Regions from separate parts of the Bacillus sp. GW821-FHT01G09 genome, predicted to be linked through region 4. Evidence: riboswitches for the same ligand, from Rfam matches in the RefSeq annotation. Region 4 holds a riboswitch; each other region holds the start of a gene.
What was found. A riboswitch is a leader RNA that binds a small molecule or an ion and turns the genes downstream of it on or off. The one in region 4 is predicted to bind thiamine pyrophosphate.
Positions count from the first base shown of each region.

Region 1: linked by a shared signal. The riboswitch ahead of thiU (HMP/thiamine ABC transporter substrate-binding protein ThiU) and the one ahead of tenA (thiaminase II) in region 4 are both predicted to bind thiamine pyrophosphate.
Region 2: linked by a shared signal. The riboswitch ahead of ylmB (N-formyl-4-amino-5-aminomethyl-2-methylpyrimidine deformylase) and the one ahead of tenA (thiaminase II) in region 4 are both predicted to bind thiamine pyrophosphate.
Region 3: linked by a shared signal. The riboswitch ahead of thiC (phosphomethylpyrimidine synthase ThiC) and the one ahead of tenA (thiaminase II) in region 4 are both predicted to bind thiamine pyrophosphate.

Region 1 is NZ_JBWKWL010000002.1:443,128-445,330, forward strand. Features, by position in the region: gene AC07VD_RS07755 (ECF transporter S component) at 1-487, opposite strand, end outside; gene thiU (HMP/thiamine ABC transporter substrate-binding protein ThiU) at 489-1,091, opposite strand; TPP riboswitch at 1,188-1,300, opposite strand; gene ykoG (two-component system response regulator YkoG) at 1,402-2,088, shown strand; gene ykoH (two-component system sensor histidine kinase YkoH) at 2,092-2,203, shown strand, end outside.
Region 2 is NZ_JBWKWL010000002.1:657,427-659,629, forward strand. Features, by position in the region: gene sigG (RNA polymerase sporulation sigma factor SigG) at 1-24, shown strand, start outside; gene AC07VD_RS08855 (ABC transporter ATP-binding protein) at 172-966, shown strand; TPP riboswitch at 979-1,080, shown strand; gene ylmB (N-formyl-4-amino-5-aminomethyl-2-methylpyrimidine deformylase) at 1,168-2,203, shown strand, end outside.
Region 3 is NZ_JBWKWL010000002.1:3,287-5,489, forward strand. Features, by position in the region: gene AC07VD_RS05390 (spore coat protein) at 6-278, opposite strand; gene AC07VD_RS05395 (Type 1 glutamine amidotransferase-like domain-containing protein) at 320-1,012, shown strand; TPP riboswitch at 1,082-1,189, shown strand; gene thiC (phosphomethylpyrimidine synthase ThiC) at 1,321-2,203, shown strand, end outside.
Region 4 is NZ_JBWKWL010000002.1:289,759-291,961, forward strand. Features, by position in the region: gene AC07VD_RS06880 (monovalent cation:proton antiporter family protein) at 1-1,102, shown strand, start outside; TPP riboswitch at 1,164-1,272, shown strand; gene tenA (thiaminase II) at 1,352-2,062, shown strand; gene tenI (thiazole tautomerase TenI) at 2,037-2,203, shown strand, end outside.

The DNA of each region.
Region 1 (2,203 bases), 150 kb from region 4:
GAAGCCCCGCCAAAAGCGCGCCGGAAATGAGACGGATCACAAGCATAATGAGCAGATAACCTGGTGAATAGGCTGCATAGCCAGAAACAAAGAGATCATAGATAAAGCTGGCTACTGAAGACCCCATACCGGCCAGCATAAGGACAGGGAGAGAGTATGCTTTCCAGCGTGTTGCAAGAAATACAGCCTCAGCCCCGAGCCCTTGAACAATGCCAATGACGATGACCATCGGGCCAGACGGATTTCCCAGCAGGCACTCAACGAGAGCGGCAATGATTTCAGAAACGAGCGCCGCACCCGGTTTTCGAATCATGTACGCGGCGATCACAGAAACGATAAACCAAATGCCGTAAATCGGTTCATAGGCGATTGGCCCAAACATACCTGCAAGCACGTTTCCGAAATGTGTAAATAATAAATAAACAACGGCAAATACGATACTGATAACGGACATGATGACAATTTCTTTTACTTTCCAGCTTTTCATGTTATCCCTGCTTTCTGTTTTTTCTTGATGGACTGTTAGCCGAAAGATTCACAGTCATGGTGATGTGGTTTGTTTGCTGCTCAGCCATGCGGAAAACGGCTTCCAATGTGCTGAATACGTCATGCGCATCCCCGTCAAGCTCGCTCGCGTAATGGACACCCTGTACGAAAGTGCCTTGGGCTTTTGCAATGTCGACAGCCTTCCTAATCAATCCCATATAATCCGGCTCGTTCATTGGATAAAGGGCAAATTGGCACGGCGCTTCCGCCTTCAAGCCTCGGACAGCATCTTCATTGACACGCTTATCACCTTTGGAAAGATATGTATCCCCCTGTGTGTCACCCGGGCATCCAATGGAAAACGTGCCGTTCATGACGATGTGTTTTTCGCTGTTTGCTGCATGAAGGTAAATGGCTTTTGCAGCATCGAATACATGATCAATCGATCCGCGTAACACCGTGCTGATATGGTCGGTTTTCGTCCATACATTGGATGTATCTGTTTTTTTCAGCGCAGACTTGATCACACTGATAAAATCATCCGTCATCGGATATAAAGAGAAGCGAAAACCGGCGATTCTGCTTGTACCGCAAATATGCTCCATTTCTCCGACCTCCTGTTTTTTTGGTAAAATAAAAAACTGCATATCCTAAGGGAATATGCAGTCATAGATCGATTAAGCGCACAAAAAAATACACCATTCGGTCAACCTGCACTTCCCCACGCTGGTATTATCCAGATCGGGTCATAAGGGATCAAAGCGCGTTTCTTCCGCGCTTTATCTCAGCCAAAACAGCACCCCTAGTGCTTTCCGTATACAATTTTTTATTTTGACATCATAATAGATGATAAGAATCATTTTGTAAACAACGAAATCATTTTTTTCATATAGGGACGGGAGAGGATGATCAAATTTGGAAAAAGGAAACATATTAATTGTGGAAGATGAAGAAAAAATCGCCAGGGTTCTTCAGCTTGAATTGGAATATGAAGGATACAGCGTCACCATCAAACACAATGGCACAGAAGGTCTGGATGCGGCAGCGAAAGGCGGGTATTCCTTGGTGCTTCTTGATGTCATGCTTCCGGGGCTTAGCGGACTGGAAGTGCTGCGCCGCTTGAGAAAAACGGATCCGCAGACACCGGTCATATTATTAACGGCGCGAGACAGTATTCCTGATAAGGTAACAGGTCTGGACATCGGTGCAAATGACTATGTCACCAAGCCGTTTGAAATCGAGGAATTGCTTGCGAGAATCAGGGCGGCGCTGCGGCAAAATGGAACAAAAACGGAAGATATCGGCACCTTTCTTACATATGACGATTTGCGGGTGAACGAAAAAACCCGTGAAGTGAGACGCGGAGACAAAGAGGTGGAATTAACGCCGCGGGAATTTGATCTACTCGTCTATATGCTAAAGCATCCGCAGCAAGTGCTGACACGGGAGCAAATTCTAAGCTCGGTATGGGGATTTGATTATATCGGTGATACAAATGTCGTGGACGTCTACATAAGATACATCAGAAAAAAACTGGACTATCCTTACGAAAAACAGCTGATCCATACGATACGCGGGGTCGGCTATGCCATTAAGGGGTAAACGATGAAGCTGAAGACCAAGATTCATCTATACACATCAATATCACTGTTGATTTTATTAATTTTGGTGCATACCGCAGTCTATCTCATTTTTTCGTCTGCGCTGACATCAAAGG
Region 2 (2,203 bases), 370 kb from region 4:
ATGAATAAAAATATTCATCAATAATGAAAAGCCTTTAAAACGATGTTGTTTTAAAGGCTTTTCTATTGATTACGGATGGTTTACGTTTTGGAAAAAGTAAGGTATCCTAGTTCGTACAAAGTTTTATGAAAATTAAAACAATTATAAAAGGCAATAAAGAGGAGGACCACGATGATTTTGCAGCTTGACAATGTCTCACTAAAACGGAATGGGAAATGGATACTGAGAGATATTCATTGGAAGGTGGAAGAAAAGGAAAATTGGGTGCTTTACGGCCTAAATGGCGCCGGGAAGACAGCGCTGTTAAATATGCTTTGCTCTTATTATTTTCCAACATCAGGCGAGATGCAGGTGCTTGGCCATGAATTTGGCAAAACAGAGCTTGGGGAAAAGCTCAGACGTAAAATTGGCCTCGTCTCAGCAGCTCTTCAGCAAAAATTGTATCCGGCAGATTCAGCCTTTGAAATTGCTTTGAGCGGAGCTTACGCTTCGATTGGGTTATATGAAACGCCAAGTAAGGAAACCAGGGAAAAAGCGATTGGTTTGTTAGAGGACTTGGGAGCAATTGAATATGCCGATCGCCGCTATGAAACCCTTTCTCAAGGGGAAAAACAAAGAGCGTTGATTGCTAGAGCACTAATGGCCGATCCGGAGTTGCTGATACTGGATGAACCAGTCACAGGGCTGGATTTTATTGCCCGGGAAAAGTTGTTAGATACGATTACATACATTGCAAACAAAGAAAATGCACCATCTATCCTTTATGTGACTCATCATGCTGAAGAAATTTTGCCTGTCTTTGATAAAGCCCTTTTATTAAAACAGGGAGAGGTCTTTGGATCCGGAGAAATAAAGGAAATGCTTACTGATCAAGTACTTTCCGCTTTTTTTGATACGCCAATCCATGTATTATGGAATCAGGATCGGCCGTTTTTAACAAGAGCTGAGCCGATAACGAATGCCTGACAAACATATATAGATTCATCCTAGGGGTGCTTTGCGAAGCTGAGAGAGACTTTGTCTCAACCCTTTTGACCTGATCTGGATCATGCCAGCGGAGGGAAGCGGTGAAAAGCGGAGTACATCGGACTTCGTTTGTTTTTATTAAGCCGTTTCATCACATTTGAAACGGCTTTTTTGATTTTAAAGAATAGGAGCGGATTTACATTGGATCAACAAATAGACTCTTTGCAAAAAAAAGTGGAAGAACAAAAGGAGGAGCTTATTCAGCTTGCTAAAACACTGATTTCTTATCAAACACCCGCTCCGCCTGCAAGAAATACAGAGGGCATTCAGTCATGGATTGCGGGATTTTTAAATGAATTGGGATTCTCGATCGACAAATGGGATGTGTACCCTGGAGATCCCAATGTTGTCGGCAAGCTAAAGGGAACAGATTCAGCAGATTATTATAGCCTGATTATCAATGGTCATGTAGATGTGGCAGAGGTAAAAGAGGATGAAGAATGGAAGCACGATCCGTTTCATCCCATTGAAAAAAACGGTCTCTTAATCGGGCGAGGCGCTTCCGATATGAAGGGCGGAATGGCTTGTGTGCTGTTTGCTGTCAAATTAATTCGTGAAGCCGGCATTGAGCTTCCAGGTGATCTGATTCTGCAATCGGTTATTGGGGAGGAAGTTGGAGAGGCCGGCACACTTGAATGCTGCAAGAGGGGCTACCACGCTGATTTTGCAATTGTCGCGGATACGAGCGATATGCATATTCAAGGCCAAGGCGGTGTCATTACAGGCTGGATCGAAATCAAAAGCAGTCAAACATTTCATGATGGAACGAGACGGAATATGATTCATGCAGGCGGAGGAACATTCGGAGCAAGCGCAATTGAAAAAATGGCAAAAATCATTGCGGGGCTCGGTGAACTTGAGCGCCACTGGTCTATTATGAAAAGTTATCCCGGTTTTAAACCCGGCACAAATACGATTAACCCGGCAGTTATAGAAGGCGGCAGACATGCGGCTTTTATAGCGGACGAATGCCGGCTGTGGATCACAGTCCATTTTTATCCGAATGAAACCCATGACCAAGTGGCAGAGGAAATAGAAGATTACGTCAATCGGCTGAGTGACAGTGATATTTGGCTTAGGGAAAACCGCCCTGTATTCAAGTGGGGAGGCTCATCTATGATAGAAGACAGAGGAGAAATTTTTCCGGCATTGGAAGTTGACCCTGGCCACCCAGGCG
Region 3 (2,203 bases), 290 kb from region 4:
ATTGCTCACCCGAGCCACCCCTTTTCTAACAGAAGATCTGACAGTTCATCATGGAGATAAACAGTTGTATCTAATTGATCATGCAATGCTCTTCTGATGTGGGGATTTTCGGCTTCTGTTATTGCGACAGTGTATTTGTTAATGCTGGTTTTTATTGTTGTTAACAAATCAAGAATATCTTTGGGACAAAGACTTTGTTCAATGGGAAACCACCTCCTTTGTTTTTTTAGCAGCTCCTGATAAGAAAGTATTTGGCTTTGTTTCTTGCTTCTATACAAAATGCTATAATAAGCAACAAATTTTGTTGGGGGGTGTGATGATGAAGCAGATTATTGCGATGGGGGGCGGGGGTTTTTCGATGGATCCGGATAATTTGTCCCTCGATCAATATATCCTCAATCAATCAAAACGAGAGCAGCCTCGTATTTGTTTTTTGCCGACGGCGAGCGGAGATTCCCAAAACTATATTCAGCGGTTTTATCATGCATTTAAAACACTGGATTGTGTGCCGTCTCACTTATCTTTGTTTAAGCCGCCATCAACAGATTTAGCTTCTTTTGTTATGGAAATGGACGTGATTTATGTTGGCGGTGGAAATACGCGGAATTTACTTGTGTTATGGAAAGAGTGTGGGCTGGATCATATTCTCAGGGAAGCATGGAAGAACGGTGTGGTTGTAGCTGGATTAAGTGCCGATGCGATCTGCTGGTTTGAAGAAGGGGTGACAGATTCAGCCGGACCGCTGACAAGTTTGAAAAGTTTAGGTTTTTTGCAAGGGAGCTTTTGTCCCCATTATGACGGGGAAAAGGATCGGAGACCGGCATACCACCAGCTGATATCTAACAAGTTCTTATGCAGTGGCTATGCAGCGGATGATGGGGCTGCTCTCCATTTCATAAATGATCAGCTGTTTCAGACTGTGAGTTCAAGGTCGGGTGCAAAGGCATATCGGGTGATGATGGCTGAACATGAAATAGCTGAAATCCCGTTGCCGGTCAAATATTTAGGGTGAAATTGGCTGAATATTATCTATATTCCTCTTTTTTTCAGATTGATTTTATGATAAGATGAGTGCGAAATCAATAGTTACTGGGGGTGCCCGCTTTCGGGCTGAGAGAGAAGGTAAGCTTCTTAACCCTTTGGACCTGATCTGGTTCGTACCAGCGTGGGGAAGTAGAGGAATTGTTTTTGTTATTGTCGTGCTGGGCAATAATATGTTTCTTTCTGACTGTAACCGGGTTCATTTATATGAATCCGGTTTTTTGTGCTGGTTATGGGCTTGATTTTGTCCTTTCAAATGTAGAGAGGGGAAGGAAAGTAATGCAAAACAATTCAGTGCAGCAAGCCAACATTTCCATTATGTCAAGTTTTTCAGGCAGCAAGAAGGTATACGTGGAGGGTTCTTCTTCGGACATCCAAGTGCCGATGAGGGAGATTGCATTGAGTCCGACGACGGGATCGTTCGGCGAAGAGGAAAACGCGCCTGTGCGTGTCTATGATACAAGCGGACCGTATACGGACCCTGAAGTAACCATTAATATTCAAGAAGGATTAAAGCCGCTCCGCCAAAAATGGATCACAGAGCGCGGTGACGTGGAAGAGTATGAAGGTCGGGCTATAAAACCAGAAGATAACGGTTATAAAAAAGCAAATCCAAACGTAAGCTACCCAGGATTAAAGCGGAAACCGCTGAGGGCGAAGGCAGGTCAAAATGTCACACAAATGCACTATGCAAAAAAGGGGATCATTACACCTGAGATGGAATTTATCGCCATTCGTGAGCATGTGTCTCCTGAATTCGTCAGAGACGAGGTAGCCAGCGGCCGGGCGATTATTCCTTCAAACATTAATCACCCTGAAAGTGAGCCAATGATTATCGGCCGGAATTTTCATGTGAAGATTAATGCGAATATCGGGAATTCAGCGGTTACGTCATCCATTGAAGAAGAAGTGGAAAAAATGACGTGGGCCATCCGCTGGGGAGCAGATACAATGATGGATCTCTCTACCGGAAAAGATATTCATACGACGCGTGAATGGATTATCCGCAATTGCCCCGTGCCTGTGGGAACTGTTCCGATTTATCAGGCGCTTGAAAAAGTAAACGGCGTAGCGGAGGATTTAACGTGGGAGATTTATCGTGATACGCTAATCGAGCAGGCAGAGCAGGGAGTGGATTATTTTACGATTCACGCGGGTGTTT
Region 4 (2,203 bases):
TGGGGCGGAAAATATTCTCGGCGCTTTCTTGGCGGGGGTACTTGTTTCCCTGCTTTCGCCAAACAAAGAACTTGTTCAGCAGCTGGATTCATTTGGTTATGGGTTCTTAATACCGATTTTCTTTGTGATGGTCGGTGTGAAGCTGGATATTTGGACTCTTTTTCAGGATAAAACAATTTTAATCATGATTCCGCTTCTGCTGCTGGCGCTGTTAGTCAGCAAAATCATTCCTGTCATGTACCTAAAGAAGTGGTATGATAACCGAACCATTTTCGCGTCTGGTTTCCTGCTGACATCAACGCTTTCGCTCGTGATTGCCGCTGCAACAATCGGCCAGCAGCTTCACGTGATCAGTGCAAATATGTCAGGAGCGCTCATTTTAGTAGCCGTCATTGCAAGTATTTTTACGCCGATCTGTTTTAAAAAATTATACAAACGGGAAGAGCAGCCGGAGGAGAAAAAGACGATTACGTTCATTGGCGCCAATCAAATGACTTTGCCTGTTACACTCGAATTGCCAGAGGAAGAGTATGACGTGCGTGTTGTACACGTCTATCAAGAGAATGCGGAGGAAAAGCTGTCAGAATCAGTGTTTGCTGTTGAAACAATTTCTGACTATGAACACGAGACGCTTGAATCACTCGGCATTTTTGAAACGGATATCCTCGTTGTGGCGACAGGAAATGAAGATATGAATGCAGACATTGCTTTACTTGCAAAAGAAAAAGGCACAGAAAGAGTCATTGCAAGCGTAGGATCACCGGAGCATGAAGCAGTTCTGAAGGAGCAGGGAATCAGCATCTTTTCTATTCTGCTGTCGACAAAAACGCTGCTTCGCGCACTGATTGAAGCGCCTGGCGTCATGAAGCTGCTCACGAACCAAGAGTCTTCGCTGTATCAAATTAATATGGAGAACAGTAAATACGACGGTGTGATTTTACGGGAATTCCCTTTAACAGGTGACGTCATCTTTGTCAGGATCTTCAGAGGTGTGGACAGCATCGTTCCTCATGGGGATACAAGGCTGAAACTTGGAGACCGTTTAATTGTCACCGGATCTCGGGGATACGTAACGGATCTTAAGAAAACATTGGAAGGATAAATCTTGACCAAATAAGGATTCGTGTTAATATAGAGGTGCAGAACAATTCAATATGTATTCGTTTAACCACTAGGGGTGTCCTTCATAAGGGCTGAGATAAAAGTGTGACTTTTAGACCCTCATAACTTGAACAGGTTCAGACCTGCGTAGGGAAGTGGAGCGGTATTTGTGTTATTTTACTATGCCAATTCCAAACCACTTTTCCTTGCGGGAAAGTGGTTTTTTTATTTATCAGAGGGGGAATGATTTGTGAAGTTTTCAGAAGAATGCCGCAGCGCAGCCGCAGAATGGTGGGAGGGGAGCTTTGTCCATCCGTTCGTTCAAGGAATCGGTGACGGAACGCTTCCGATTGACCGTTTTAAATACTACGTACTTCAAGATTCCTATTATTTAACGCATTTTGCAAAGGTGCAGTCATTTGGCGCAGCTTATGCGAAGGACCTTTTTACAACGGGGCGGATGGCAAGCCATGCCCAAGGTACATATGAGGCGGAAATGGCGCTTCATCGCGAGTTTGCCGAGCTGTTGGAAATCAGCGAGGAAGAGCGTAAGGCGTTTAAGCCGTCTCCTACAGCGTACTCTTATACATCCCATATGTACCGTTCGGTTTTGAGCGGGAATTTCGCAGAAATCTTAGCGGCCCTGCTGCCATGCTACTGGCTTTATTACGAGGTTGGTGAGAAATTGCTGCATTGCGATCCTGGGCATCCGATTTATCAAAAGTGGATTGGGACGTACGGCGGTGACTGGTTTAGACAACAGGTTGAGGAGCAAATCAACCGCTTTGATGAGCTGGCGGAAAACAGCACGGAGGAAGTGCGTGCCAAGATGAAAGAGAATTTTGTCATCTCCAGCTACTATGAATATCAATTTTGGGGAATGGCCTATCGAAAAGAAGGCTGGTCTGACAGCGCCATAAAAGAGGTGGAGGAATGTGGAGCTTCACGCCATAACGGATGACAGCAAGCCGGTAGAAGAGCTAGCGAGAATCATCATTACGATTCAGAATGAAGTTGATTTTATTCATATTCGGGAACGCTCAAAATCGGCGGCGGATATTTTGAAACTGCTCGAGCTTATTTTTGAAGGCGGTATAGATAA